DNA from 2 places in the Mesorhizobium sp. ESP7-2 genome. Region 1 is predicted to be linked to the other one. Evidence: predicted binding sites of a transcription regulator. Region 1 holds the regulator's gene; the other holds the start of a gene.
What was found. Region 1 encodes LexA, which represses DNA repair genes until DNA is damaged. Its sites were predicted from a motif close to TGTTCNNNNTGTGTTCNG; they were not measured.
Positions count from the first base shown of each region.

Region 2: LB543_RS31500 (helicase-related protein) is a predicted target of LexA. The motif match lies at 4,691-4,708, and genes of this name have one in related genera.

Region 1 covers NZ_JAIUGQ010000003.1:24,636-39,410, reverse strand. The annotation lists gene gltA (citrate synthase) at 1-882, opposite strand, end outside; gene gltX (glutamate--tRNA ligase) at 1,082-2,506, opposite strand; gene LB543_RS04200 (ComEC/Rec2 family competence protein) at 2,610-5,063, shown strand; gene lexA (transcriptional repressor LexA) at 5,057-5,800, opposite strand; gene LB543_RS04190 (GntR family transcriptional regulator) at 6,211-6,984, opposite strand; gene LB543_RS04185 (ABC transporter substrate-binding protein) at 7,138-8,124, shown strand; gene LB543_RS04180 (ABC transporter ATP-binding protein) at 8,183-8,962, shown strand; gene LB543_RS04175 (ABC transporter permease) at 8,968-9,891, shown strand; gene kynU (kynureninase) at 9,926-11,173, shown strand; gene kynA (tryptophan 2,3-dioxygenase) at 11,244-12,080, opposite strand; gene LB543_RS04160 (AMP-binding protein) at 12,077-13,702, opposite strand; gene LB543_RS04155 (alpha/beta hydrolase) at 14,016-14,775, shown strand, end outside.
Region 2 covers NZ_JAIUGQ010000059.1:10,831-25,605, reverse strand. The annotation lists gene fdxA (ferredoxin FdxA) at 119-457, opposite strand; gene LB543_RS31505 (RNA-binding S4 domain-containing protein) at 693-1,079, opposite strand; gene LB543_RS31500 (helicase-related protein) at 1,090-4,524, opposite strand; gene LB543_RS31495 (hypothetical protein) at 4,824-5,060, opposite strand; gene phbB (acetoacetyl-CoA reductase) at 5,259-5,984, opposite strand; gene LB543_RS31485 (acetyl-CoA C-acetyltransferase) at 6,091-7,269, opposite strand; gene phaR (polyhydroxyalkanoate synthesis repressor PhaR) at 7,566-8,177, shown strand; gene LB543_RS31475 (citrate synthase) at 8,198-9,340, opposite strand; gene LB543_RS31470 (citrate synthase/methylcitrate synthase) at 9,433-10,521, shown strand; gene LB543_RS31465 (patatin-like phospholipase family protein) at 10,729-11,859, shown strand; gene LB543_RS31460 (efflux RND transporter periplasmic adaptor subunit) at 12,686-13,861, shown strand; gene LB543_RS31455 (efflux RND transporter permease subunit) at 13,941-14,775, shown strand, end outside.

The DNA.
Region 1 (14,775 bases):
ATCGACATGGCCGATCTCGCCCAGCATGTTGAGCGCCGCTTCATTGGCGCCGCCATGGGCCGGGCCCCACAGGCAAGCGATGCCGGCGGCAATGCAGGCGAAGGGGTTGGCGCCCGAGGAGCCGGCGAGACGAACGGTCGAAGTCGAAGCGTTCTGCTCGTGATCGGCATGCAGGATGAAGATGCGCTCCATGGCCCGCGCCAGCACCGGGTTGATCTTGTATTCCTCGCAGGGCACGGCAAAGCACATATGCAGGAAGTTGGCGGCGAAATTCAGCTCGTTCTTCGGGTAAATGAAGGGCTGGCCGATGTGGTACTTGTAGGCCATGGCCGCGATCGTCGGCATTTTGGCGATCAGGCGCATGGAGGCAACCATGCGCTGGTACGGGTCGGAGATGTCGGTCGAGTCGTGATAGAAGGCCGACAGCGCGCCGACCACGCCGCACATCACCGCCATCGGGTGCGCGTCGCGGCGGAAGCCGGTGAAGAAGCGCGACATCTGCTCGTGCACCATGGTGTGGCGCGTCACGCGATAATCGAAATCGTCCTTCTGCGCCTTGGTGGGCAGTTCGCCGTAGAGCAGGAGATAGCAGACCTCGAGGAAGTCGCCGTGTTCGGCCAACTGGTCGATCGGGTAGCCGCGATGCAGGAGGATGCCGGCATCACCATCGATGAAGGTGATCTCCGACTCGCAGCTTGCCGTCGAGGTGAAGCCGGGGTCATAGGTGAAGGCGCCGGTGGTGCTGTAGAGCGAGGCGATGTCGATGACGTCAGGTCCGACCGAGCCGCTTCGCACCTTGAATTCGTGGGTCTTGCCGGCGAATTCCAGCGTTGCCGTGGCCTCCTGGCCGCCTACATCCAATTTTTTCGCAGCTTCGGTCATTGCAAACTCCTTCTTGTTTCCTCATGCCGGCAAAGGCAAATTCCGCAGGGCGACACGTCGAAATCACCGCAATGCGCGTATTCGCCACCGCATTTTAGGAGGTGCGTGCCAGATTGGGCCAGGGCCTAATGTTGCACTGCGAAACGCGCCTTTCAATGCCAATCTTCTTGGGCCAGTTTCTTCTTGGGCCAGTTTGCTCCTAATCGATTTGATCCGCTATGCGCGCGAGGCTTTCCTCGCGCCCCAGCACGGCCAGCACGTCGAAGACGCCTGGCGAGGTGCTTTTACCGGTCAAAGCGGCCCGCAACGGCTGGGCCACGGCGCCAAGCTTGTAGCCGCCGGCCAGCGCATAGTCGCGGATCGCGGCCTCGGCCGTGGCCGCTGTCCAGTCGCCGGACAGCGCATTCAAAGCTTCGTGAGCGCCACGCAGGATCTTGCGGGCATCGTCATTGAGCAGGAGAGCCGCCTTGTCGTCGATCGGCAGTGGCCGCGTGGCAAACAGAAAGCCGGCGCCGTCGACGAGCTCGACCAGCGTCTTGGCGCGCTCCTTCAGGCCTGGGAGCGCTGCCAGCAACTGCGCCTTGTTCTTCTCGTCGAGGCGCGCCGCCATCGCCGGGCCACTCTCCAGATAAGGCAAGGTGGCGATGAAGATGTCGAACAATTCGATATCGGCCATGCGGCGCATATGGACGCCGTTCAGCGCCTCGAGCTTGGCGAAGTCGAAGCGCGCCGCGCCCTTGTTGACGTCGCCGATATCGAACCAGGAGATCATGTCCTTGATCGACATGATCTCGTCATCGCCATGGCTCCAGCCGAGCCGCGCCAGGTAATTGAGCAGCGCCTCCGGCAGATAGCCCATGGCGCGATAGGCCTCGACCCCAAGCGCGCCGTGGCGCTTCGACAGCTTGGCGCCGTCGGCGCCATGGATGAGCGGGATATGCGACATCGAAGGCACGTCCCAGCCCATGGCGTTGTAGATCACGGTCTGGCGCGCGGCGTTGGTCAGGTGATCGTCGCCACGGATGATGTGGGTGACGCCCATGTCGTGATCGTCGACGACGACGGCATGCATGTAGGTCGGGTTGCCGTCCGAGCGCAGGATGATGAAATCGTCGAGATCCTTGTTGGGGAAGCGCACCTCGCCCTGGACCCGGTCCTGCACCACCGTCTCGCCCTCGGTCGGTGCCTTGATGCGGATGGCGCCCTTGACGCCGGCGGGCGCCTCCGACGGGACGCGGTCACGCCAGTGGCCGTTATAGCGAGGCGGCAGGCCCTTGGCGCGGGCCGCCTCGCGCATCGCCTCGAGCTCGGCTGAAGTCTCGTAGCTGTAATAGGCCTTGCCCAGCCGCACCAGTTCCTCGGCGACCTCCCGGTGGCGCGGCGCGCGCTCGAATTGGGAGACCGCTTCACCGTCCCATGACAGGCCGAGCCAGGTCAGTCCGTCCAGAATGGCTGATGTGGCCGCCTCGGTCGAGCGCTCGCGATCGGTGTCCTCGATACGCAACAGCATCGTGCCGCCGGTGTGCTTGGCATAGAGCCAGTTGAACAGCGCCGTGCGTGCGCCGCCGATGTGCAGATAGCCGGTCGGCGAGGGGGCAAAACGGGTGATGACCTTGTCGGGCATGAAACTCTCGGAAAACGTCTGAAGCTGGGTGCGGAGTGCGCGGACTTTCGCGCGTCGCGCGTTCATGTAGCATAGGGTGTCGAGGGCGCAAGGGGCAGACCCGATGACTGGACGAGGCCGGGGCTCGGATCGGGGCGAGGGCGCCATTGTCGGCGTCAGCGAGCGGTCCCTGTTTACAACGCCTCCGGCGATCCCACTGCCATCGCCGCTCGTGGCTGCGCCCGCAACCCAGCCGCCGCAGGCGGACAGCCCGGCGCCAACTCCGTCTCCCGCCGCGCGCGGGATTGTGCGCGTGCGCCGGCAAATCGGCCTGATTGCCTTGCCTCGCCTGCGTCACGGCGTGGCCAAGGCGGCGGAGCTGGAACTCGACCGGGGCATCGCCTTCCTGCTGGTGCCGGTCTGCCTGGCCGTTGGGGCGATCGGCTACTTTTCGCTGGCGTCCGAGCCCGATTTTGCAAGGCCCGTCGCTGCCGTGATGCTGGCGGCGATCTGTGCATTCGTCTCCCGCTCTTGGCCGAAAACCCATCTGTGTTTCATGGCAGTGCTGTTGTGTGTGCTTGGCCTGCTCGCGGCGAAGGTCGAAACATGGCGAGCCGGAACCCGGATGCTGGGCTCGGAGATATCGACGCAGCTGACCGGCCGCGTGGTCTCGATCGAAGAAATGGAGACCGGCCGCATCCGGCTGACCATGGACGTGATTTCGACGGCCCGCCCGAAACTGCGCTATGCGCCGGAAAGGGTCCGGCTCTCGGCACGCAAGATACCGCCGGAAATGACCGCCGGCTCGCTTGTCACAGGTTATGCCAAACTGCTGCCGCCGACCGGTCCGGTGCGGCCGGACAGCTACGACTTCTCCTTCGAGAGCTATTTCGCCGGCATCGGCGGCAGCGGCTTCTTTCTCGGCAATCCAACCGTTGTCTCCGCCGACGACGGTGAGATGCCGCTGCCGACACGCCTTTTTTCTGGCATCGAAGATGCCCGCGAAGCCATCGCCGACCATATCAGGGGCAGCATTGGCGGCGCCGAAGGCGAGATCGCGGCGGCGCTGATCGTTGGCGTGCGCGCCGGCATTCCCAATGAAATCAACGAAGCGATGCGGCGTACCGGCATCTATCACATCATCTCCATTTCGGGACTGCATATGGCGCTGGTGGCCGGCACCATCATGGGTCTGTTACGCGGCGTCTTCGCGCTGTTTCCAGGCTTTTCCGCGCGCCGGCCGGTGAAGAAATACGCGGCCGCCGCCGCACTTTTCTCTGTCGCCGCCTATCTCGTCATTTCCGGCGTCGTCGTCGCCGCCGAGCGCAGCTTCATCATGCTGGCGGTGATGCTGGTCGCCGTCTTGTTCGATCGCGCGGCACTGACCATGCGCAACCTGGCGATCTCGGCGATCGCCGTCATCCTGGTTTCCCCGCACGAGGTCGTCGGCCCGAGCTTCCAGATGTCGTTCGCTGCGACAGCGGCCTTGGTAGGCGCCTATGCCGGCTGGGCCGACCACCATGCGGGAAAGACGAGGCCACCGCCGCCAAAGCGATCCCTGCCCGGGTTCCTGACGCGAAAGTTCCTCTTGGCGACAGGTGGATTGGCCGTGACATCCATCATCGCCGGCAGCGCAACGGCGCTGTTTGCCATCTGGCATTTCCAGCGGGTGTCGCCGCTCAGCCTGTTCGCCAATCTGGCCGTCATGCCGATCGTATCGGTTGTGATGTTCCTGGCTGTCGCCAGCGCGTTGCTGATGCCGTTCGGGTTGGATTGGCCGGCTCTCTACCTCATGGGCAAGGGCCTGACGGCGATGATCGCCGTATCGGCGTGGATATCGGAGCGCTCTCCGATCGATGGGGTCGGGCTGATCTCGCAGCAATCCGTGCTGCTGGTCACCGTCGCGCTGGTCATCGCGACGATGGCGACGACCTGGCTGCGGCTTGCCGCGCTGCCATTCGCGCTTGCCGGCCTGTTGACCGTGTCGCACACGCGCACGCCCGATGTGCTGATCTCGGAAGATGCGCGGCTGGTCGCATTGCCGATCGGCAATGGCGAACTGGCCGTCAACCGGGAACGTCCGAACGAATTCGCAGCCGAAAACTGGAAACGCGCCCTGGTCTCAGAATCAATCGTCAAACCGGAAATGTTCGACAAGACGGACGGGCAATTCGACATCGCTAGTCCCACCGACCTGCCGCAGGGATCGCCGTTCTATTGCCGCGAAGGCCTGTGTCTTGCCAGGCACCCATCCGGCGCAATCATCGCCTATGTCGAGGATCGCAAGAACACCTGGAAGGCCTGCGCCTTCGCCGACCTGATCGTCGTCAATGACGCTACCGCCTATGACGCCTGCCACAATCCGCTGGTTCTCGTCGTCACGAAACGGCAACTCGCCCGCAAGGGGAGTGCCGCCGTCTTCTTCGATCCCCAGTCGGCCACGAGCCCGGCTGCGATCGAATTCGCCGTCGACGGACCATACCGGCCCTGGCACGAGCAGCGAAAATTCTCACGCGAGGCGAGGGGGCTGCCGCCCTATAAAAAGCCTGACAAACCTGATGGCAAACCGGTTCAGTAGCGTCTTATCAGCCCGACCAGCTTGCCCTGCACCTTGACCCTGTCTGGCCCGAAGATGCGTGTTTCGTAGGCTGGATTGGCGGCTTCGAGCGCGATCGAAGCGCCCTTGCGGCGAAACCGCTTCAGCGTTGCTTCCTCCTCATCGACCAGCGCCACGATGATTTCGCCCGGACTTGCCGTATCGGCATTGCGGATGATGACCGTGTCGCCGTCGAAGATACCGGCCTCGATCATCGAGTCGCCCTTGACCTCCAGCGCATAGTGCTCGCCGCCCATGATCATGTCCGGCGGCACCGAAATCGAATGCGTCTGATGCTGGATGGCATCGATCGGCACACCGGCGGCGATACGGCCCATGACCGGGATGGACACGGCTGAAACCGCATCGTCGTCGTTACCGGCCGCGGGCAGGCGAGAAGGCGCCGCCGCCGGCCTGATCTGGCGGCCGAGACCGCCTTGGCCAAGGCTGCCCTGGATGACGCTTGGCGAGAACTTCTTCGCCGCATTGAGGCCCGGCGCGATCGAGTCCGGCAGCCGCAGCACTTCCAGCGCGCGCGCCCGGTTGGGCAGCCGGCGAATGAAGCCGCGTTCCTCCAACGCCGTGATCAGGCGATGGATCCCCGACTTGGAGGCAAGATCGAGCGCTTCCTTCATCTCGTCGAAAGAGGGCGGTATCCCGCTTTCCTTGAGCCGTTCGTGGATGAACATCAGCAGTTCATGTTGCTTGCGTGTCAGCATGGCGGCCCCCAAGGCAGTGAACGAAGGTCTGAACCAGAATCGAAAAACAAACCCAGAACAAACACTATCTGTTCCAGTTGTGTTCCGCAACCGTTTAAAGTTTAATGAATTTGTTAAGGCGTCTGAAGTTTTTTGCCCGCGACAGCGGACGGCAATCGACCCTTTCCGCCGTCGGCAAGGACATTGAAATCGTGTTGGTTAATGGGCTGTGGCCCATCCTCCGCCGAGGCTTGGCATCAGTCTTTTTGAGGGCTTTTCCGGGGATGGATCGTAAAAATTATGGATCCATTATTCGCGGAACGAAACGAAACCAAAACGCCAACGATTGTAGCTTCGGGGCAGCGACGGATCCAGGCGTCCGGCCGGCTCCGATCAAGTGCGTGCGAACAGGCGTCGCGGAAGCGCTGAAGTCATCCGGCGACAGCTTTCAAGCTGCCGGCGCGGGCGGCGTACTCGGTCGCGCCGCTGTCTTCGCTGTGGACATAGACATGCAGGGTGTAGCCGATATGCGCAGTCATCAGCGCCTTGGCCCGCTCGACGTCACGATCGAGTGCCGCTTCCATGATCGCGGTATGGTGTTCGATCGCAATCGCTTCACGCAGTGCCTCCATCGCCTCTTCATAGCCATTCTTGAGGCCAGCCGCGGCCCGCAATGTCGGCGCCAGACCAAGAAAGCGATGATGCCGGCGCAGCTGATCCGAGATTGTCGAGCGGAAACGCAGCAGCCAATCGCATGTGGCGGCGCTCAGCAGCGCCGCATGGAAAGCCTCGTGGTTCTCGTCCCATTTGTCGACGGCCGCATCCGAGGGATCGTCGACCGCGGTCTTGCAGCGGGAGAGCCGGTAGTGGGCGGTGACGACAGCATCCTCCCACTCCTTGCCGCCTTTCTCCATCGATTCGAGGAATAGGGGGATCTCGACCACCATCCTGGCGCGCGCCAGGTCCTCCAGTTCGGCCCGCGATACCGGAGCCACGGTAAAGCCGCGATTGCTGATGGCGGTGACAAGGCGTTCGGCCTCGAGCCGCGACAAGGCTTCTCGCAACGGCGTCCAGCCGACGCCATAGGTACCGCGCAGCACACTCAGCTTGAGCGGGGCGCCGGGCATGAGGCGCGTGGTCAGGATATCGCGCCGCAACAGCTGATAGGCTGCCTCCGTCTTTGTGGAGCTGGTTTGATCCTGCATCGCGGTCCATCCGTCGTCTGGCAGTGAAAAATTATATATGATGTGGGGGCGTGGCAAGAATTATATATAATATTTGACACGGGCCGGCGGACTGACCATGATCGCCGCAGTAGCCGCGCTCCAAGCGGCGCTGATCAAATCTGGGAGGAAATGATGTTGAAGTCGAAATCCGCTTGGTTGTCGGGTTTGTTCCTGGCCGGCGCATTGATTGTGAGCGCGGGTACTGCCGCTGCCGATCAGATACGCATCGGCATTGCCAATTTCGGCGAGCATCCGCAGCTCAACGCCGCTATAGCCGGCTTCAAGAAGGCGCTGACGGATAATGGCTTCGTCGAGGGCAAGGACGTCGTCTATACGGAGAGCCATACGAATTTCGATGCATCGCTGGTGCCGCAGATGATCGCCAAGCTGCAGGCGGAGCAGCCCAAGCTGATCTACACCATCACCACGCCGGTCTCGCAGATCGCCAAGAAGGCGCTCGCGGGCTCCGGCATTCCGATCGTCTTTGCCGCGGTCACGGATCCGGTGGCGGCCAAGCTGGTACCGTCATGGGACTCCGGAGACGAAGGCATGACCGGCGCCAGCGACCTGCAGGACGTCGCCGCGGTAATGGCCTTCACCAAGAAGCTGCTGCCGAACGCCAAGCGCTTTGGCGTGCCTTACAATCCGGGCGAGGCCAACGACGTTGCCTTGGTCGAAAAGATCAAGGCGGCGGCACCCGCCGCCGGCTTCGAGGTCGTGGAAGTCGGCATCGACAACGTCAATGACATCCAGCAGCGCATCGCCTCGCTCGCCGGCAAGGCCGACGTGATCTACGGCCCGGCTTCGAACCTGATCCAGCCGGCGATCGCCGCTGTCTCCGCGGCTGCCCGCCAGGCCGGTATTCCGGTCGTCAATTCAGATGACAGCGCGGTCCGCAACGGCACCGTGCCGGCAAGCTTCGCGGTCAATTATACGCAGGTCGGTATCAACGCCGGCAACATCGCAGCCGAGATCCTGAAGGGCAAGGACCCCAAGACGATCGCGCCGTCGCGCCCCGCCTACAAGGACCACATGGCGACGATCTCGCGCAAGGCGATGGCGGCGTTCGGCATCGAGATACCGGCTTCGATGGCCGATTGCGGCTGCATCGTCGACTGACATCGGGGCAGCAGGGGTGACGGCGCGGACGCCGTCACCTTGAGGTCAGGGAGGAACGATGCTCGAGATCCGATCCGCGCGCAAAGTGTTCTACAAGGGCCAGGCCGACGAGAAGGTCGCGCTGGACGGTCTCAGCCTGTCGCTTGCCACGGCCGAGTTCGGCATCGTCATCGGCTCCAACGGAGCCGGCAAGAGCAGCATGCTCAATGCCATTTCCGGCGCCCTGATCCTCGATTCCGGCCAGATCCTGATCAACGGCGCCGATGTGACTGGCATGCCCGTGCACAAGCGCGCCGCGAAACTGGCTCGCGTGTTCCAGGACCCGATGCGCGGTACCGCCGCCAGCATGACGGTCGCGGAAAACATGCTGCTGGCTGATTTGCGCAGCAGCAAGCGCACCTTGCGCCAGGGGCTGAACGCCACCCGGCTTGCGTCCTACAGGGAGCGCCTGTCGATACTGGGCCTCGGCCTCGAAAATCGTCTCGACACGCGCGTCGACCTGCTCTCGGGCGGGCAGCGGCAATCCCTGTCTCTGATCATGGCAGTCGGCGGATCGCCGGACCTGCTGCTGCTCGACGAGCATACCGCGGCACTCGATCCGCGCACGGCCGAGATCGTCATGCAGGCAACGGTGCGCGCCGTCAGCGCATTGAAGCTGACGACCTTGATGGTGACCCACAACATGCAACACGCCGTCGACTATGGCAGCCGGGTGATCATGCTCGACGCCGGCCGTGTCCTCCTGGAGGTCACAGGTGAAGAGAAGGCGAGGGTCACGGTTATCGATCTGATCGGCCATTTCTCCGTCAAGACCGACCGCATGCTGCTGGCGAGCTGATCATCATGGGCTTTATCGAGGACGTTCTCACCAGCTTCGTCGCGATCATGCCGGTCACCCTGGCGCAAAGCCTGATCCTGGCCTTTGTCGTGCTCGGGATCATGATCCCGTTTCGGATGCTGAATTTTCCCGATCTCACCAGCGAAGGCGCTTTTCCGCTGGGCGGCTGCGTCTGCGGCGTTCTCCTTGCCGCCGGCGCATCGCCGCTGATGGGCATCGCTGCCGCCCTCGTTGCCGGCTTCGCGGCGGGCTGCTGCACTGCCTTCATCCATCTGCGCTTCCGCATCCACACGCTTCTTGCCGGCATCCTGATGATGACGATGCTCTACAGCATCAATCTTCGGATCATGGGTAAGTCCAACCTCTCCGTGTTCGGGTCGCCGACGGTGTTCGACTGGGTGCCGTTCGCGCGGCCGGGTTTCCCCGCCAGCAAGATCGCCGTAGCGGGCCTTCTCGCGCTTGTCGCCTTCATGCTGCTCTACATGTTCTTCAGGACCGAGAAGGGGACTGCCGTGCGCGCCGTGGGCGCCAATCCTGACATGGCCGAGGCGCAAGGCATCAATGTCTGGGCCGCGACCATAGGCGGTGTCGGGTTGGCGAGCGCTTTTTCGGCTTCAAGCGGCGCGCTGATGGTGCAGTCGCAGGGGTTCGCCGACGTCAATATGGGCCTGGGAATTCTCATCAACGGCCTTGCCGCGCTGATGATCGGCGAGGCCGTCGTCGGCAAGCAGACGGTCTGGCGTCAGTTGCTGGCGCCCTTCGCCGGCGCGATCATCTACTACCAGCTGGTGTCGTTCTGCCTCGCCGCCGGCATGCCGCCGCCTGATCTGAAGCTTGCAACGGGCCTGTTCGTGCTGGCCATGCTTGCCTTGCCCAGCCTGAAGCGCAGCCGGGGAGCCGCACCGGTACGCGAAGCCATTCGTGAGTAACCAGGACGTGAATAACCAGGGAATGTCACAGATCATGCACGCAACGCTCGATCTCGCAGCCGTCGAAGCCATGGACGCGGCGGACCCGCTGCGTGCCATGCGCGACCGGTTCACTTTGCCGGAAGGCGTCATCTATCTCGATGGCAATTCGCTCGGCGCCGCGGCACCCGCGATTTTCAACGAGCTGCAGAAGGCAGCGACGCAGGAGTGGGCGCAGGATTTGATCCGCGCCTGGAACACCGCCGGCTGGTTCGACATGCCGGTCGCGCTTGGCGATCAGCTGGGACGCCTGATCGGTGCGGCGGCCGGCCAGACGGTGGTCTGCGATACGACCTCGATCAACATCTACAAGGTGCTGCATGCCGCACTTGGCATGCGGCCGGACCGGTCGGTCATCGTCGCTGAGGGCGACAGTTTTCCAACCGATCTCTATATGGCCGAAGGCGTGGCCTCGACGCGGCCCGGCACCGTGCTGCGGCTCGAGGGCGTCGATGCGCCGACTATCGAGGAACTGATCGACGAGCGCGTTGCGGTCATCCTGGTCAACCATGTCAATTACAAATCCGGCCAGCTGCGCGACATGGCGGCGCTGACATGCAAGGCCCATCAGGTCGGTGCGCTGATCGTCTGGGATCTCTGCCATACGGCCGGCGCCTTGCCGGTCGAACTCGACAGCACCAATGCGGATTTCGCCATCGGCTGCACGTACAAATATCTCAATGGCGGTCCGGGCGCGCCAGCCTTCATCTACGCCGCCGAACGTCATCACGATAGAGTCCAGCAGCCGCTCAGCGGTTGGTGGGGCCATGCGCGGCCCTTTGCCTTCGAACAGGGTTATGCGGCCGGCAGCGGCATCCGCAGGTTTCTGTGCGGCACGCAGCCTGTCTTGTCGATGCGGGCGCTCAAGGGAGCACTGGACCTTTGGGACGATGTCGACATGGCGGCGGTGCGCAAGAAGAGCATTGCACTCACCGATCTGTTCGTCCAACTCGTCGAAACCAGATGCGGCGCCTACGGCCTGGAGCTGGAAAGCCCGCGCGACGGCAAGCAGCGCGGCAGTCAGGTTTCGTTCCTCCACCCGCACGGCTATCAGGTGATGCGGGCACTGATCGAGCGCGGCGTGATCGGCGATTTCCGCGCGCCATCGACGATCCGCTTCGGCTTCACACCGCTCTATGTCGGTTACGCCGATGTATGGCAGGCGGTCGAGGTGCTGGAAGATATCCTGCGCACCGGCGCCTGGAAGGATGCGCGCTTCGCGGTCAAGACGGCGGTGACGTGAAAAGTCGGCGCAATTCCTGCGGGAAAACTGTGACGCGGTTTTCCCACAGGAATTGCGCAAAACAAAGAGTTCAGAGCCGGGTACGGACGTTCCAGAGTTCCGGAAACAGGACCACCTCGAGCATCTTCTTGAGATAGGAGGCGCCCGATGTGCCGCCGGTGCCGCGCTTCAGGCCGATGATGCGTTCCACCGTGGTGACGTGGTTGAAGCGCCAGCGGCGGAAATAGTCCTCGAAGTCGACCAGTTTCTCGGCCAGTTCGTAGAACATCCAGTAGCGTTGCGGATCGCGGTACACCGTCTGCCAGACTACAAGGACCTCTTCGTTTTCCGTTCGCGTCTCACGCCAGTCCGTGCGCTTTGCGTCCGCCCCAATATCGAAGCCGTTGCGCGCCAGAAGCAGCAGCGCTTCGTCGTAGAGCGACGGCTCGGCCAGGATCACCTCCAGCTTCTGGCTGAGGTCCGGCCGGTGCTTGTGCGGCCCGAGCATGGCGAGATTGCGATTGCCGGCCATGAACTCGATGGCGCGATACTGCCAGGACTGGAAACCCGAGGACTGGCCGAGCGCGTCGCGGAACTCGGTGTATTCGCTGGGCGTCATCGTGCGCAGCACGTCCCAGGCATTGTTCAACTGCTCGAAAATGCGGGCGACGCGCGACAGCATCTTGAAGCTCGGCTCGAGCCGATCGGCACGGATCGAGCGGATCGCCGCGCCAATCTCATGCAGGGCGAGCTTCATCCAGAGTTCCGATGTCTGGTGCTGGATGATGAACAGCATCTCGTCATGCGCCGACGACAGCGGCGCCTGCGCGTCGAGCACTTTCTCCAGGTGCAGATAGTCGCTGTAGGACATGCGTTCGTTGAACGACATCTCAGCACCTTCGGACGCCGGATCGTAGGGCTCGCTCAATTGATTTTCTCCGTGCGTAGCCGGAAGCGCTGGATCTTGCCGGTCTGGGTCTTGGGCAGGGCTGCGATGAATTTGACCGATCGCGGGTATTTATAGGGCGCGATGATTGTCTTGACGTGGTCCTGCAGGCGCTTGACGGTCATCGCGTCCGGCGAGACACCTTGCACCAGCACGACATGCGCCTCGACGATCTGCCCGCGCTCGCCATCCTCGGCGCCGATGACCGCGCATTCGGCGACATCGGGATGCGACAGCAGCGCCGCCTCGACCTCAGGTCCGGCGATGTTGTAGCCGGCGCTGACGATCATGTCGTCGGAACGGGCGGCGAAGTGGAAGAAGCCGTCCTCGTCCTGCGTGAAGGTGTCGCCGGTGAGATTCCAGCCGTCGCGCACATAATCCTTCTGCCTGTCATCGGCCATGTAGCGGCAGCCGGTGGGCCCGCGCACCGCCAGCCGTCCGGTCTCGCCACGCGGCACCTCGCGCATGTCGTCGTCGACGATGCGCGCCTCGTAGCCGCCGACCGGCTTGCCGGTCGAAGCCGGCTTCCTGTCGTCGAAGCGGTTGGAGATGAAGATGTGCAGCATTTCGGTGGCGCCGATGCCGTCGAGGATCGGCTTGCCGGTCTTTCGTGTCCACTCTTCGAAGACCGGAGCCGGCAAGGTCTCGCCGGCGGAAACGGCAACGCGCAGCGATGACAGGTCGGCGCCTTCGTCCATGGCCTTCAGCATGGCCCGGTAAGCGGTCGGCGCGGTGAAGGAAATGGTCGCTTTGTAGGTCTCGATGATGTGGATCATGTTGGGCGGCGTCGCCTGCTCCAACAGCGTCGCCGCCGCGCCGAATCGCAGGGGAAAGATGGCGAGCCCGCCGAGACCAAAGGTGAAGGCGAGCGGCGGCGAGCCGACGAAGATGTCGTCGGGCGTCACCTGCAGGACTTCACGGGCGTAGGCATCTGCGATGATCAGGAGATCGCGGTGGAAATGCATGGTAGCCTTCGGCACGCCCGTGGTACCCGAGGTGAAGCCGAGCAGGGCGACATCGTCGCGGCCGGTGCTGACGGCGGTGAAGGTAACAGGCTTATCGAGCGCGGCGCGGTCGAGTTCGGCGTCATGGTTGGCGGTGCCGTCGAAGCCGATCACCTGCTTCAGGAACGCGCTGTCCTTGGCGCAGGCGGTCATCTCGTCCATCAGCCTGGTGTCGCAGAGCGCGGTCGTGATCTCGGCCTTGTCGACGATCTTGGTGAGTTCACCGGCGCGCAGCATGGGCATGGTGTTGACGACGACAGCGCCGACCTTGGTGGCGGCCAGCCAGCAGGCGACCATTGCCGGGTTGTTGGCGGAGCGGATCAGCACCCGGTTGCCCGGCTCGACGCCATAATTCTCGACCAGCGCATGGGCGAGCCGGTTCGTCCAGTCTGACAGTTCCTTGTAGGTGCGGCGACGGCCATTGCCGATCAGGGCGGTGTGGTCGCCGAGGCCCTTCTCGACCAGCCTGTCGGTCAGTTCGACACCGGCGTTGAGGTGTTCTGGATAGTCGAAGCCGTCGAGCAGGAAGTCCGGCCATTGGTCCGGCGGCGGCAGATGATCGCGCGTGAACGTGTCGGTATGCGCTGAAGGCCCAAGCATGTCGCCGCTGTCCCTGTCTGCTGCCCGGCCAGCGTGCAGGACACGTGACCAGAGGCGGTGGATCTGAATTCCTGTCTCTCGCGAAAGGCTTCGTGCAGCCGGAAAACACCTTGTCGACATGCCACCGGAAAGGTGACCATCGACACGTTCGGACAGCACAGCGGACCTCCCATTTTGTCGGCTGTTCCGTAGGCAGGATCGCACCACTCGAAATTTGTTTCAAGCCTAAAATGTTTTGCCGTGGAGCATTGACGCAAGACGTGGCGGCGGCCATTGCTAGTGTTGAAACGATGCCGCTTCGGGGAGGGTGCCGATGCTCGACCACCGCATTGCCGACTGGGACAATGCCTACGCCAACGGCGCCAATATCGCCGGCAGCGACCGTTGGCCGGCCGCCTGGGCGGAACCCGCGCAAGCGTTTCGTGACGCACTGTCGGCGCAGGGCCGGGCACGGCTCGACATCGCCTATGGTGATCGGCCGCGCAATCGGTTCGACCTTTTCCTTCCCAATAGCGCTCCCAGAGGACTCGTGGTGTTCATCCATGGCGGCTATTGGATGGAGACCGACAAGAGCTTGTGGTCGCACCTCGCCGGTGGCGGGGTCGGCAACGGCTTCGCCGTGGCGATGCCGTCCTATACGCAATGCCCGGACATACGCATCGCCGGCATTGTCAGCGAAATCGGGGCGGCGATCGCCAAGGCGGCGGCCTTAGTCGATGGGCCGCTGATGCTGACCGGACATTCGGCCGGTGGACATCTCGCCAGCCGCATGGTGACGACATCAACACCTTTGGCGGCCGATGTCGCGCGGCGCATACGCCATGTCGTTTCGATTTCAGGCTTGCATGATTTGCGTCCGCTGATGCGCACGGACATGAACACGGTGCTGAAAATCGACGAGCATGAGGCGCTGACGGAAAGCCCGGCACTGCTGCGGCCCATGGACGGTGTCCGCATCACTTGCTGGGCCGGCGGCGGGGAGCGTTCCGAGTTCCTGCGCCAGAATGCGTTGCTGGCCAATATCTGGACCGGGCTTGGCGCCACCACCAGCGCCGTGATCGAGCCCGATCGGC
Region 2 (14,775 bases), on a different contig from region 1:
GTCGGAAGAATCAAGGTTTTGCTGCGTAAGCGAAGGCCACAACCGATCGCCGCCTGTCAAGGCGGTTAATCCGACGTGCCTGTTACGCTGCGTCATACAAGCCTTTACAGCGGTGTTGTCAATCGCCTTCGCCGGGCTCGGCGGAGAAGTATTTCTCGAACTTGCCGGTCTCGCCGTCGAAGGTCTTGGCGTCGCCCGGCGGCTCCTTCTTGGCGGTGATGTTGGGCCATTTCTCGGCATATTCGGTGTTGATCTGCAGCCATTTGTCGAGGCCGGACTCGGTGTCGGGCTTGATCGCGTCGGCCGGGCATTCCGGCTCGCAGACGCCGCAGTCGATGCACTCGTCGGGATGGATGACGAGCATGTTCTCGCCTTCGTAGAAACAGTCGACCGGACAGACCTCGATGCAGTCCATATATTTGCATTTGATGCAGTTGTCGGTCACGACATAGGTCATCGGTCGGCTCCGGGATGTCCCGTTTTTGTTGGCTTTTTTGTGAGGTAACGCCTTTGTCGGCCGCTTGCAAGGGTGGCTATTCCCAGTGGCGCCAGGGTTTGGGAATGGAATTCCAGGTGGGCGGTGCCGCGAGGGCCCGACATGCCCACAGGCCGTCCCGTTTGCCGGTCCCGGTTCTGCTTTTTGTTTGTCGTTTGCCCTGGGAAAACACACCCCCGCGTCTGGTCGGCAAGGCTCAATCTTCGTCGAGCAATCGGTCGGTCTGGCGGCGCTCTTTCTTGGTCGGGCGGCCGCTGCCTGCCTCGCGCAGCGCCGGGATAGCATCGGGAAGTGCGTCGGCCTTGGCTGCGGGGGGCGGCGACATGTCTTCATAAAGAGTGCGAGCTTCCTCGGCAGGGCCGCGCCGCACACCAGCGCCGAGCACCTTCCAGACGAAGATACGCCGGTCGAGCGTGATGGTCAGCACGTCGCCTGGCCTGACCAGATCGGAAGCCTGCGCTGCTTTGTCGCGATTGATGCGCACGCGACCGGCGACTACCAGTTTGGCCGCCAGTGAGCGCGATTTCACCGCGCGCGTGAAGAACAGCCATTTGTCGATGCGCTGGCGGCCTTCCGCAACCATCGACGCGAGCCTACTTCTTTAATTGGTCGCGCAAAGCGGCGAGCTTGGCGAAGGGTGAATCCGGATCGAAGCGCACCGGACGCTCCTCGCGCGGCTTGGGCTGGAAGGCGGGCTTTCCGCCCCCCTTGCCACGATCGGCACCCTTGCCTTCCGGGCTGCCGCCCTTCCAGTCAGGCCGACCTTCGCGGCGGTCGGGACGATCGCCTTGCGGGCGGCCGTCGCGGCGCTCGGCGCCTTCGCCTTGCGGCCTCGGCTTGAACTTCGAGCGGTCGAAGCGCGGTTTGCCGGCGCCGTCGCGGCGCCCTTCATGAGCGGGACGGTCCGCGGGCGTGCCTGTTGCCGGTCCGTCGCCGGCATCGGCAGGCGCGTTGCTTCGGCCGCGCGCCTGTCCGGCTTGCGGGCGGTTGTTGCGGCCATCGCGATGGCGCGGGCGCTGGTCAAAGCGACCTTGGCGCCACAACAGGATCGGTTTTGGCGCTTCGGCTTCCGGCGCAGGTTCGCTGGTGGCTTCCGCCACTGCAGCCGGTTCGGCGGCATCCGTCGGCGCGGAGGCTTCGACGATCGGCTCCGCCGCTGCGGCTTCCTCCGTGGGCGTGGCGTCGACCTCGGCAGCTTCAGGTTCGGCCTGCGGTTCAACCGGGGCCGGCTCGGCGGGTTCAACAGCGGCTTCGGCTAAAGGCGCCTCTTCATCCGCAACCTCAGTCGTGGCTTCCGACTGCTCTTGTGCGACAGGCTCTGCTGCCGTTTCCGCGATGACCTCGGCTGGGGCTTCGATGGCGGCCTCGGCGGCTGCCGTTGCCGAACCCTCGACCGTTGCCTCCGCGGCCGCATCTACAGCGCCGGCTTCCGTTACTGCGGCTTCCACTGCCGCCTCTTCCGCCGCCTTGGCCTGTTCCGCGCGGGCTACCTCTTCGGCTGCCTGCTTGGCAGCGGCGGCTTCCCGCGCGGCAGTGTCCTGCGCTTCCAGCCGTGCCTTGACTTCCGCCACCGGTTTCGGCTCGGCGCGATAACCGAGACCCTTGAGAATCTCTTCCATGTCGTCGGCGGTGGCGCCGAGGATCGACATCATCGGCGGCGTCACCATGAAGGACTGGCCGTCATAGGCGCCGTCCGGTCGCTGGCCGAGGCCGGGCTTCCAGTTGGTCGCCGGGCGGATCAGGTCGGCCAGCCGCTCAAGAATATCGATGCGCACGGCGCGGCGGCCGAGATTGCGGTAGCCGGCAAGCTTGTAGAACGCCTTGTCGAAGGCCGGATCGATGACAACAGAGGTGCGTCCCGACGCCAGCGCATGGACGACGTCGCCGAAGCCCGGCTTGTCCTTGCCGTCGTTCTTCAGCGCCCAAAGCAAGGTCACCAGTCCGGCGGGTGCCGGCTTGATCAGCGCCGGCACGAAGACGTGATAGGCACCGAAGCGCACGCCGAGCCGGCGAAGTGCCGCGCGACCTTCCTGGTCGAGCGACTTCATCTCCTCGGCGATGTCGCGGCGATTGATGAGGCCGAAATTCTCGACCAGCTGGAAGGCGATGCCGCGGCCGATACCGGAAATCTGCTCGGCGTTTTTCAGGTCGACCAGCGGCTTCAGCAGGGATTCGATCTGGAAATTGACAAAACGCTCGGCGCGCGCGGCGACCTTGTCGCGGGCCGGGCCGGTCAGTTGCTCGTCGGCCAGCAGCACCAGGCGCGGCTTCAGCGCGTCCTCGCCCGAAACCAGCGTGCCGATTGGCGCGCCGATCCAGCGCAGTGTGCCGTCCGAGCCGAGCGCGAGGTCGCCATTGGCGCAGGCGCCGAAGCGCTCCGCGCGGGCCTCGAATTCGGCTGCCAGCGCCTTTTGCGCGGCCGTGCGCACGGCCTTGGCGTCTTCGCCGCCGGCGGTCTGGTCGGCGGTGAAGCGGAACCCTTGCAGCTCGCCGACATGATGGCCTTCGACAAGGACGGTTCCGGTAGGACTGATTTCGGCTTCAGGCATGGTATTTTCTCTAAGGCGCCGCATGAGGACGGAAGTCCTGCGGTCTACGAAGCGTTTCGTCAACCGCTCATGCAGCGCATCCGACAATCTGTCTTCGATTTCACGCGTCTTTTCCCGCCAGTGTGCCTGATCGGCCAGCCAGCCGGGCCGGTTCGACACGAATGTCCAGGTGCGGATCTGGGCGATGCGGTGCGACAGCGTGTCGATATCACCCTCGGTGGTGTCGGCGCGGCGCACCTGCTCGGCCATGTAATTCTCGTCGACATGGCCATGCCGGGCGAGGTCCATGTAGATCGAGGCGATAAGGTCGGCATGCTGGGCCGGCGCAATCTTGCGATAGTCGGGCAGCGCGCAGGCTTCCCACAGAAGCGCCACGCGTTTGGCATTGGTTGCGAGCGCCCGGATGTCTTCGTCGCGGGAGAGATGTTCGAGCGCTTGCGCGTCGACGGCCGGCAGCGCGCGTGTCAGGCCTTCGACCGGGGCGTTGGTTTCGATCGATCGCTTCAGCGCATCGAGGCTGGCGAAATCGCATTGCGCGGTGCGCCATTGCAGCACCTTCACCGGGTCGAATTCATGGCCCTCGATCTTCTGGACCAGATCCTCGTCGAGTGGGTCGACCTGACCGGTGACGCCAAACGTGCCGTCGCGCAGATGCCGGCCGGCGCGGCCGGCGATCTGGCCGAGTTCGGCCGCCGTCAGATTGCGGTACTGGTAGCCGTCGAACTTGCGGTTCTGGGCAAAGGCGACATGATCGAGATCGAGGTTGAGGCCCATGCCGATCGCGTCGGTGGCAATGAGGTAGTCGACATCGCCCGACTGGAACAGCGCCACCTGGGCATTGCGGGTGCGGGGCGACAGCGCCCCGAGCACGACGGCCGCACCGCCCTGCTGGCGGCGGATGAGCTCGGCGATGGCATAGACTTCGTCGGCGGAGAAGGCGACGATCGCGGTGCGCCGCGGCAGGCGCGTCAGTTTCTTGGAGCCGGCATAGGCCAGATGCGACAGCCGCGGCCGCGTCACCACCGAGACGCCCTTCAGCAGCCGCTGGAGAATGCCGTGCATGGTGGCCGCGCCGAGCAGCAGCGTTTCCTGGCGGCCGCGCAGATGCAGGATGCGGTCGGTGAAGATATGGCCGCGTTCGAGGTCGCCGGCCAGTTGTACCTCGTCGATGGCGACGAAGGCAGCGTCGGACTCGCGCGGCATGGCTTCGACGGTGCAGACCGAATATTTGGCGCCTAGCGGCTGGATCTTCTCCTCGCCGGTGATGAGCGCCACCTTGTGGGCGCCGACCTTCTCGCAGACGCGCGTGTAGACCTCGCGAGCCAGCAGCCTGAGCGGCAGGCCGATGACGCCGGTTTCGTGCGCCACCATGCGCTCTATGGCGAGATGGGTCTTGCCCGTGTTGGTCGGGCCAAGCACGGCGGTCACGTCGCGGCCCGACAGGATCAGCGGCTCGGTGTGTTTCTGCTGAATGTTCATCGGCTCGGAAATAAGGCTTTCTGGCCTCTCGTGGTCGGGAGCGTGCCTGGACGGCGCGTATGACAGCCGACACATAGGGATTTCGGGCGCGAAGCGAAAGCGGAATGTTCTGGCAGGGTGCCGAAGACGTCCGCGTCGACCCGCAAATGAGCCGCTGCTTAACAGTTGGAACGAGTCTGGAACGAATCAGCGACGAATCGCTGACTCCGAGAGATTCAGCTTTTGTTCACGGCTAGATATGGATTTTGTGACGACGAGTCTCACCACATGCTGAATCGTCGAAACTGGCCCGTTTTATGCTAGGTAGGCCTTGCCGTTAACTTTTGCCGGTAAACGATGCGGGAAGTACGGTACGCCCCGCTCAACATTATGAAATTGTTAATCTTTCTGAACTCGGCGTTAAGGAATTGCAGGCAATCGAGGCCATTAATGTTAACATTGCGCTCAAAGCCGGAACGAATCGGCGACAAATCAGCGCCAGCGGTATTTTCTCCTTTTGTTCCCCCAATATCTTGTGTTGTGAACAGCTTATCCACCGAGAATCCACAGGCTTGACCACAGGGTTTCGCACAGACGCGGCTGCCGTCATTAACCTTTGCGTGCCGGATTGGAGCATCGCGCCACAGCGAAGCCTTCCAAGGATCAAGCGTCGTTTGAAAGCGGACCGGTTTCCCGGTCCGCTTGTTGCGAGCACGCGTCGATCCCCCAGCCGTTAGCTGCGGTGAGAAGAGGACTCAGATGAAGTACTGGCCACCATTGGCGGTGAGGGTCGAGCCGGTGATGAAGCCGGCGTCTTCGGAAGCCAGGAAGACAACGCAGCGCGCGATCTCTTCCGGTTCGCCCAGGCGGCCGACCGGGATTTGCGGGATGATGCGTTCGTTGAGCACCTTCTCGTCGATCGCCTTGACCATCTCGGTGGCGATGTAGCCGGGGCAGATGACGTTGACGGTGATGCCGGCGCGCGCGCCTTCCTGGGCGAGCGCCTTCGAGAAGCCGATATCGCCGGCCTTGGCGGCGGAGTAGTTGACCTGGCCGGCCTGGCCCTTCTGGCCGTTGATCGAGGAGATGGTGATGACGCGGCCGAACTTGCGGTCGCGCATGCCGCTCCACAGCGGATGCGTCATGTTGAAGACACCGGACAGATTTGTGTCGATGACCTCTTTCCACTGGTCGCGCGTTAGCTTGTGGAACATGGCGTCGCGGGTGATGCCGGCATTATTGACCAGCACGGACACCGGGCCGAGGTCAGCCTCGATCTGCTTGATGCCGGCGGCGCAAGCGTCATAGTCGGCGACCGACCATTTGTAGACCGGAATGCCGGTTTCGGCCTTGAACTTCGCCGCCGCGTCGTCGTTGCCGGCATAATTCGCGGCAACCGAATAGCCGGCAGTCTTCAAAGCGGTCGAGATCGCCGCGCCGATACCGCGCGATCCACCCGTGACGATTGCAACCTTGGTCATGCATTTCCCCTTTTGAAATCGCCCTGTTGTCGGGCTTGGCAGGCACTGGATTTGCTACAGGCACTACATATGAACCGGGCGGCTTGCGCCGCCCGTCCAAAATCTATCAGAGAGCCTCCACACACATGGCGACGCCCATGCCGCCGCCGATGCATAGGGTGGCGAGACCCTTCTTGGCGCCGCGTCGGCGCATCTCGAAGACCAGCGTGTTGAAGATGCGGGCGCCCGAGGCGCCGATCGGGTGGCCGATGGCGATGGCGCCGCCATTGACGTTGACGATCGAGGGATCCCAGCCCATGTCTTTGTTGACGGCGCAGGCCTGTGCGGCGAACGCCTCGTTGGCCTCGACAAGGTCGAGATCCCCTGCCGACCAGCCGGCCTTTTCCAATGCCTTGCGCGAGGCGGGAATGGGTCCGGTGCCCATGATCGCCGGATCGACGCCGGCGGTTGCCCAGGACGCGATCCGCGCCAGCGGGGTGATGCCGCGCCTGGCGGCTTCCGCTTCACTCATCAGCAGCGCACCGGCAGCACCGTCATTGATGCCGGAGGCGTTGGCTGCAGTCACCGTGCCGTCCTTGTCAAAGGCCGGCTTCAGCTTGGTCATGGCATCGATGGTGGCGCCGTGGCGGATGTATTCGTCCTGGTCGACAATGGTGTCGCCCTTCTTGCCCTTGATGGTGAAGGCGACGATCTCGTCCTTGAACTTGCCGGCCTTCTGCGCGGCCTCGGCCTTGTTCTGCGAGGCCAGCGCGAACTGGTCCTGATCGTCGCGGGTGATCTGGAACTGGCGGGCGACGTTCTCGGCGGTGTTGCCCATATGGTAGCCATTGAAGGCGTCCCACAGCCCGTCCTTGATCATGGTGTCGATCATCTTGTAGTCGCCCATCTTGACGCCGGCGCGCAGGTGCTCGGCGTGCGGCGACAGCGACATCGATTCCTGGCCGCCGGCGATGATCACCTTGGCGTCGCCGGTGGCGATCTGCTGCATGCCGAGCGCGATGGCGCGCAGGCCAGAGCCGCAAACCTGGTTAAGGCCCCAGGCGGTGGTCTCCTTGGGCAGGCCGGCCAGGATCGAGGCCTGGCGAGCCGGGTTCTGGCCTTGCGCCGCGGTCAGCACCTGGCCGAGGATGACCTCGTCGACCTCGGCCGCCTCGACACCGGCACGCGTCAAAAGTTCCTTGACGACGACGGCGCCGAGTTCATGCGCGGGCGTGGCGGCGAAGGCGCCGTTGAAGGAGCCTACGGCCGTGCGCGCGGCGCTGGCAATGACGATGGAAGCGGACATTTTCTTCTCCAGACTTCAAGGGTGTTGTTGTGCCGTTGAGGACTTTTCTTGCCCTTTCCCAACCCCAAGTCAAACCGGAAATCGGCATGGCGCCGATGCGCCGCAAGCAGACCTCACCTCGTGGCGCCGGCGGTCTGGCCGGTGCTGCGCAGCATATTTAGCCTGCCATGCAGCATTATATGATCCCGCACTGCACAAACTGCTTGGAATTATGAGGCTTTTGCGCATATCCTCAAAAAGGGCGCAATCGTTACCGGCTGCTTACTCAGGCGTGCCGGTGTCCGGGGAGGATGCAGATGGCCGCAAAAGACGACCCGATCATTATCAAGAAATACGCCAACCGCCGCCTCTATAATACGGGGACGAGCACCTATGTGACGCTCGAGGATCTGGCCGAGATGGTCAAGAAGGGCGAGGAATTCACGGTCCAGGACGCCAAGACCGGTGATGACATCACGCATCCCGTGCTGACCCAGATCATTTTCGAGCTGGAGAACAAGGACGGGCAGAACATGCTGCCTATCCCGTTCCTGCGCCAGTTGATCGCCTTCTACGGCGACCAGATGCAGATGATCGTGCCCAGCTTCCTCGAACAGTCGATGATCGCCTTCTCCAAGGAACAAGAGCGGTTCCGCGAACAGATGAAGGGCGCCATCGGCAAGTCGCCGCTCGACGTGATGAAGATGGCGACGCCGATCAAGGCGCTGGAAGAACAGACGCGCCGCAACATGGAAATGTTCCAGAACGCAATGCGGCTGTTCACGCCTTTTCCGCCCCCGGGCTCGTCGGCGCCTGCCGCGACCCCTGCCGAACCGGCCAGGAAGGAAGCGCCGGAGAAACCCGACGATCTGCAACAGCTGAAGGATCAGATCGCGGCCATGCAGCGCAAGCTCGATACGATGTCGTAAGCGCATAGCGCTCACGACATTCAGCCCAGCAATCCCTCATAGCGGCCGCGCGGCCTGATGCTGCTGCCGCTCGCGATCTGTTCGACCATGTGCGCGGCCCAGCCGACGCTGCGTCCAAGCGCGAACAGGTGGAATGGTGCATCGCGCGGCAAGCCAAGGCCGCGCGTCAGCACGGCCAGGGCAAAGTCGATATTCGGTTGGGCGCCTGTCGCGGCAATGGCGGCCGCTTGCAGCGATTGCAACGCCTCGTCGGTGTTGTCGAGGGCGGCCAGAAGCGCTGCGGCCCGGGGATCGCCCTCGGGATAGAGCGGATGGCCGAACCCCGGCAGGGGCCGGTCATGGCCGAGCCAGCGCCGGATCGCGGCATCGGCGCCGTGCCGCGCCGCGTCTTCAGCGAGTTGCATCACCGCTTCGCCGGCCCCGCCGTGGCGGGGACCGGACAGTGTCGCCAGGCCGGCAAGCAGACACGCGGCGGGCGAGGCTCCGGTCGAGGCCGCGACGCGGGTTGCGAAGGTCGATGCGTTGAGTTCGTGATCGGCAAGCAGGACAAGGGCACGGCGGATCGCTTCCGCGCCGCCATCATCCGCCGACCAACCCCGTGCCAATCGCCGATGCACTGGTTCAGATCCCGCGATGGCACCAAGGGCGCTGGCCAGCACGCCGATCGCGTGCGCGGCATCAGTGCACAGCAAGGCAGCACTTCGTCCAAGCGAGGGCCGCGCCTGGCCGGCAAGCAAAGCGAGTTGCGCAAAGGCCGGGGCGCGGCCGATCTGGGACGGCGCATCTGGCGACGGCGCTTCGAAACTGATCGGGCCGGGCAGGGCCCAGAGCAGCCCAGCGGTTTCTTCCAGCGTGGCATGGTCGGACAGCGCCGCGGCGTCCCGACCCCGATAAATGAGGTGGCCGTGCCAGACGGTCGAAATCGCGGTGACGATCGACGGCTCGCCCCAGGCGATCGCGCTTTCGGCGATGGCCGAGGGGCTGCGCCCGCGCGCCCTTCGCGTCGCCAGCGCCGCGATGTCGTCGGCACGGTACTGGCTGCGGCGCGGGTCGGCACGATCCGGGCGCATGCCGATGCGGCCGCGGCTGACATAGGCATAGAGCGTCTGCGGCCTAACCCGGAGCCTTTCCAATGCCTCTTCCCGCGACAACCATTCGGACATATCGAGCCAGATGTTGATTCTATTGATCAAGATTGATGCTTATGGCGCCCACCCTTATCTCCCATCGGGAAAAGCTTCAAGGAGACAAGGCTATGGCGAATGGGCTCGATGATGTGGTGGCGGCCGAAACCGTGCTGTCCGATGTCGATGGTCTGGGCGGTCGCCTGACGATCCGCGGCCATTCGCTTGGGGAATTGGCTGGACGATGGAGTTACGCCCAGGTCGTCCACCTACTGCTGGACGGGTTCTTCGACGGTCTGCCTGGCGACGCCGAACTGGCGGCAAAACTGGGTGAGGCACGCGTCGAGGTGTTCGAGCGGCTCGCGCCTGCGCTGCCCTTGCTGGCACCGTTTGATGTCTACAGCGCCATGCGCGCCGGCATGGCCTTGCTGCCGGATGGCGAGACGCTGACGGACGCCTTGCGGCTGATCGCGGCGCCCGCGGTGCTGACGCCTGCGCTGCTGCGCCTGCAGTGCGGTGAGCAGCCGATCGCACCCGACGGCAAGGCCGATCATGCCGCCGACATGTTGAGGATGCTCAGGGGCTCCATCCCGTCGCCTGATCTGGCCAAGGCACTCGACACCTATCTGGTGACCGTATGCGACCATGGCCTCAATGCCTCGACCTTCGCCACCCGCGTTGTCGCCTCGACCTTGGCCGGCCTGACATCGTCGGTGCTGGCCGGCCTCGGCGCGCTCAAGGGTCCACTGCATGGCGGCGCGCCCGGCCCGGTCATCAAGATGCTCGACGCCATCGCTGCGCATGGCGACGCTGCCGGCTGGCTGCGCGGCGAGATCGCCCGTGGCGAACGCATCATGGGTTTCGGCCATCGCATCTATCGCGTGCGCGATCCGCGCGCCGATGTGCTGAAAGCGGTGGTCCGCAAGCTTGGCGGCGAGGGCGAAACCGGTCGCCGGCTGGCCTTCGCCGAGACGGTCGAGCAAACGGCGCTCGACGTGCTCCGGGTCGCCAAGCCGCAGCGCTCGCTGAAGACCAATGTCGAGTTCTACACCGCGCTGGTGCTGGAAGCGGCGGGATTTCCTCCTGATGCCTTCAGCAATGTCTTTGCCGCCGGGCGCGTTGCCGGCTGGATCGCGCATGCGCGCGAGCAGCAGACCACCGGGCGGCTGATCCGTCCGCAGTCACGCTATGTCGGGCCGGTGCCTGACCTCGTCGCCTAGATTTTCCGTCTGTTTCGAAAGCTACGGTCCCTCCGCATCGCAGCGGAGGGGCTTTTCGCATCACCGAAATTTCATGTGATCACGCGACCGTGTTCGTGTTCTTGCCTTGGTCCATCCTTATATGCTGCACTGCAACATAAGCCGGCCATGGCTGCTTCCTTCCAATGACGTTGGGGCAGGCCGGCGCATCAGGATGACAGGAACGCCATGACGAAGAACGGCAAGGCGGAGGAAAAGAAGAAGATCAACATCGCCCTTCAGGGAGGCGGCTCGCACGGCGCCTTTTCCTGGGGCGTGCTCGACCGGCTGCTGGAGGATGGCAGGCTGGAGATATCGGCGGTGTCCGGTACCAGCGCCGGCGCCATGAACGCAGTCGCATTGGCCGATGGTTTCGTGCGCGGCGGAGTCGAGGGCGCCAGGCAGAAACTGGACGATTTCTGGCACGCGGTGGCGGCAAAGGGCCGGTTCAGCCCGGTGCAGCGCATGCCGTGGGATGTCGCCTGGGGCAATTGGTCAATCGAGAACACGCCGGGCTATGTCTTCTTCGACACCATGTCTCGAGTGTTTTCGCCCTATGTCGCCAACCCGCTCGGCCTCAATCCGTTGCGCGACGTGGTCGCAAGGGAGATCGACTTCGGGAATGTCCGCGCCTGCAAGTCGATGGAGCTGTTCATCTCCGCCACCAATGTCGAGACAGGGCAGTTGCGGGTGTTTTCCGATGGCGAGATCGACCTCGACACGGTGATGGCGTCGGCCTGCCTGCCGCAACTGTTCCGCGCCGTCGAGATCAAGGGCGTGCCCTATTGGGACGGCGGTTACGGCGGCAATCCGGCGCTCTACCCGTTCTTCAAGACCGCGGCGACCGAAGATGTGCTTCTGGTACAGATCAATCCGGTGGTGCGCGAGGGAACACCAAGAAGCGCCAACGAGATCCAGAACCGCATCGACGAGATCACCTTCAATGCCGGGCTTCTGCGCGAATTCCGCTCGATCGCCTTCGTCAAGGAACTGATTGCCGCAGGTCGACTGCCGCATGGCGAATATCGCGACATCCGCATGCATCGCATCGATGCCGACGAGGCGTTCAAGGATCTGTCGGCATCGTCCAAGGTCAATGCCGAATGGGCCTTCCTGACCTATCTGCGCGACCTCGGCCGCACCGCCGCCAGCGACTGGCTGGAAGAGAATTACGATGCCGTCGGCAGCCAAGCTACGCTCGACCTGTCCGGCGAACTCGATGATGGGTTCAAGCCGGTACGCGGTCCCGCACCCGGCCGTCGGGTCAAGGAATTTCTCGCCGCGCGCAAGAATCCCGAGGCCGAACGCCGTCGGGCCTGAATCCGACGGCGTTCGCTCCACGGCAGCGTCTGCCGGCAGCCATGACGGGGGTCTCCGGAGCAGCGCCCAGTCCAGCGTCGTCGGCGTGACGGCAACCTTGGCGTGCGGAAGAGCCGTCATCATGCTGACGCCTGCTGCCACTGACGGTCGGATGGCGCTGCCCCGGAGCGTTCAGTGGCATCGGGCGCAATGCTCGGTACAGAATTGCGAATAGGACGAAATACACCTGGTATTCCCGCACCTGTCTCGCGCCGCGCCCGAAGTCGGGCGTATCATGACACGCGGTCCGGGACGCAATAATGCGGGCGCATAGGTGCTTTCAGCATCTGTCCGACGTCGGTGCATCGGGGTCGGACAGCAGCCTGATCCGAAGGGGCCGTCGTCCCTTTTCCCGAGCGATTCCAGTCCTTTGGCCGAGTGTTGTGGCGCCGCTGCCATTGTCCCTCGCCGATCGCACTGACGCCGATCGTCGGTTTGTGCCTGCACTTCAATCAGCGACGCGACGCGGATCGCGGCTGTAGTCCGGAGACGACCCATGGCGAGCGCGGCTGGTCGCCCGTGGCCGAAGTTTCAGGGGCGGATCGCGAGCCAGCGGGCGCTTCGTCAAGTAGACAGGCAAGTCACGAAGAACCGTTTCATGGCGACCACACCTTGCCCGGCTATGCAATGCTGCTGCAACTTTGGGACTATATTGCGATGCAACTTTGATGTAGAAGCGCGCTCGCCGATCACGGCAATTTGAACACGGTCAGGCGCGCACCCATATCGGCGACGCGCCCGCGTCATAAGAGGCGGTGCTGGCCGAACCCGCAGTGGAAAAATGACGATGCCTAAAATCAGGTTTCACAAGCTTGCAGCCATTGTTGTGCTCATCGGTTTCGCGGCGTGGATGGCGACGGGCGAGTTCTCGTCGGTCGGCAGTGTAGCGGCCAACAAGGCCAAGGCAGCCGAAGTCGAGCAGGGCAAGGCGCCGGATGCGAGCAAGCCGAAGGCGGCGGAAGCCGAACAGAAAGCGCCGCTGCGCACCGTCGCGGTGGTGACGCCGCCGCGCAAGACCTATGCGCGCGCCATCCGCATTTCCGGGCTGACCGAAGCCGACAAGCGCGCGGTGCTTGCAACCCGCGTCGCCGGCGTCATCGACCAGCTGCCTGTCAAGCAGGGCGATCACGTCAAGACCGGTGACCTGGTGCTGATGCTCGCCGCTGAGGAAAAGATCTCCATGGCCGCCAACGCCAAGCAGCTTGTGGCGCAGCGCAAGGCGGAACTCGATGCCGCCGAGCGGCTGGCCAAGACGGGCAATTTGCCGAAGCTGCAGCTCGACACCGCCCGCTCCAATCTGACCCTGGCGCAATCCCAGCTGGACACCGCGCAGGCCGAGCTCGACCGCAACGAAGTGAAGGCGCCGTTTGACGGCGTCATCGACCGGGTGCCGGTGGAACTGGGCAGCTCCGTCATGCAGGGCGGCGAGGTAGCGACCATCCTCAAGCTCGATCCGGTGATCGCGCGCGGCGAAATCAGCGAGCGCGACCTCGGCTATCTCAAGATCGGTGACAAGGCCAGCGTTCGGCTGGTCAGTGGCCAGACCGTCGAAGGCACCGTGCGCTATATCAGCCGCGACGCCTCGTCGGCGACCCGCACCTTCCGTGTCGAGATCGCCATCCCCAATGCCGATGGCTCCGTGCCGGCCGGCATGACGGCGGAAATCCAGCTCAGCGCCTTGCCGACCGACGCCGTCCTGCTGCCGCGCTCGGTGGTGACTCTCGGCGACAAGGGCGATCTCGGCATCCGCGCCGTCGGCACGGACAACAAGGTGGCATTCTTCCCGATCGACCTGGTCGACGACACGCCGACCGGTCTCGTGCTCGGCGGCATCCCGGCCGATGCGCGCATCATCGTCGCCGGCCAGGAACTGGTGAAGGAAGGCGACGAGGTTCATCCGGTCGAGGCCGACCAGGCAACCATCAACAAGCTGATCGGCGAAGCCACCGCCGGGACGCAGTAGCGCGGGGCGCCGGCGCCGGGCCTTGCCCGGCGACAGCATGTCCGTTCGCCACTCCCCAAGCCAACAGCAGGCATAAGTCATGGATATCGTCAGACTCGCAATCAACAATGCCCGCCTGACCATCTCGGTCCTGGTCTTCCTGCTGATCGCAGGTTGGGTCGCCTATCAGTCGACGCCGAAGGAAGCGGAACCCGACGTTCCGATTCCGATGATGTATGTCAGCCTGATCTATCAAGGCATTTCGCCCGAAGATTCCGAGCGCCTTCTGCTGCGGCCGATGGAAAGCAAGCTGAAGAGCCTGAAAGGCCTCAAGGAGATGCGCTCGGCCGCTTTCCAGGGCGGCGGCTATGTGCTGGTCGAGTTCCAGCCGCAGACGAACCTGGCGACGGCACTGCAGGATACGCGCTCCAAGGTTCAGGACGGCAAGGCCGACCTGCCGCAAGCGGCCGAAGAGCCCGTCGTCACCGAGGTCAACATTTCCGAATTTCCGGTGCTCGTCGTCACGCTGTCGGGCGAATTGCCCGAACGCGTACTGGCGGCCGCCGCGCGCGAACTGCGTGACCGCATCGAGGAAGTGCCCGGCGTCCTCGAAGGTTCCCTGCAAGGCTCCCGCGACGATCTGGTCGAAGTCGTCATCGATCCGATGAAGCTGTCGTCTTACGGCTTGCAGCTCGATCAGCTGATCGGCGCCGTCGGCGCGTCCAACAGCCTGGTCGCCGCCGGCAACATCGAGGGCTCGCAGGGCAAATACGCCGTCAAGGTGCCGTCGCTGATCGAGACGCCCGAGGATGTGGCGGCACTTCCCGTGGTCGCCGGTCCCAATGCCGTGGTTCAGGCCAAGGACATCGCGACGATCCGCTCGACCTTCGCCGATGCCACGACGATCACGCGCCTCAACGGCAAGCCGGCCATCG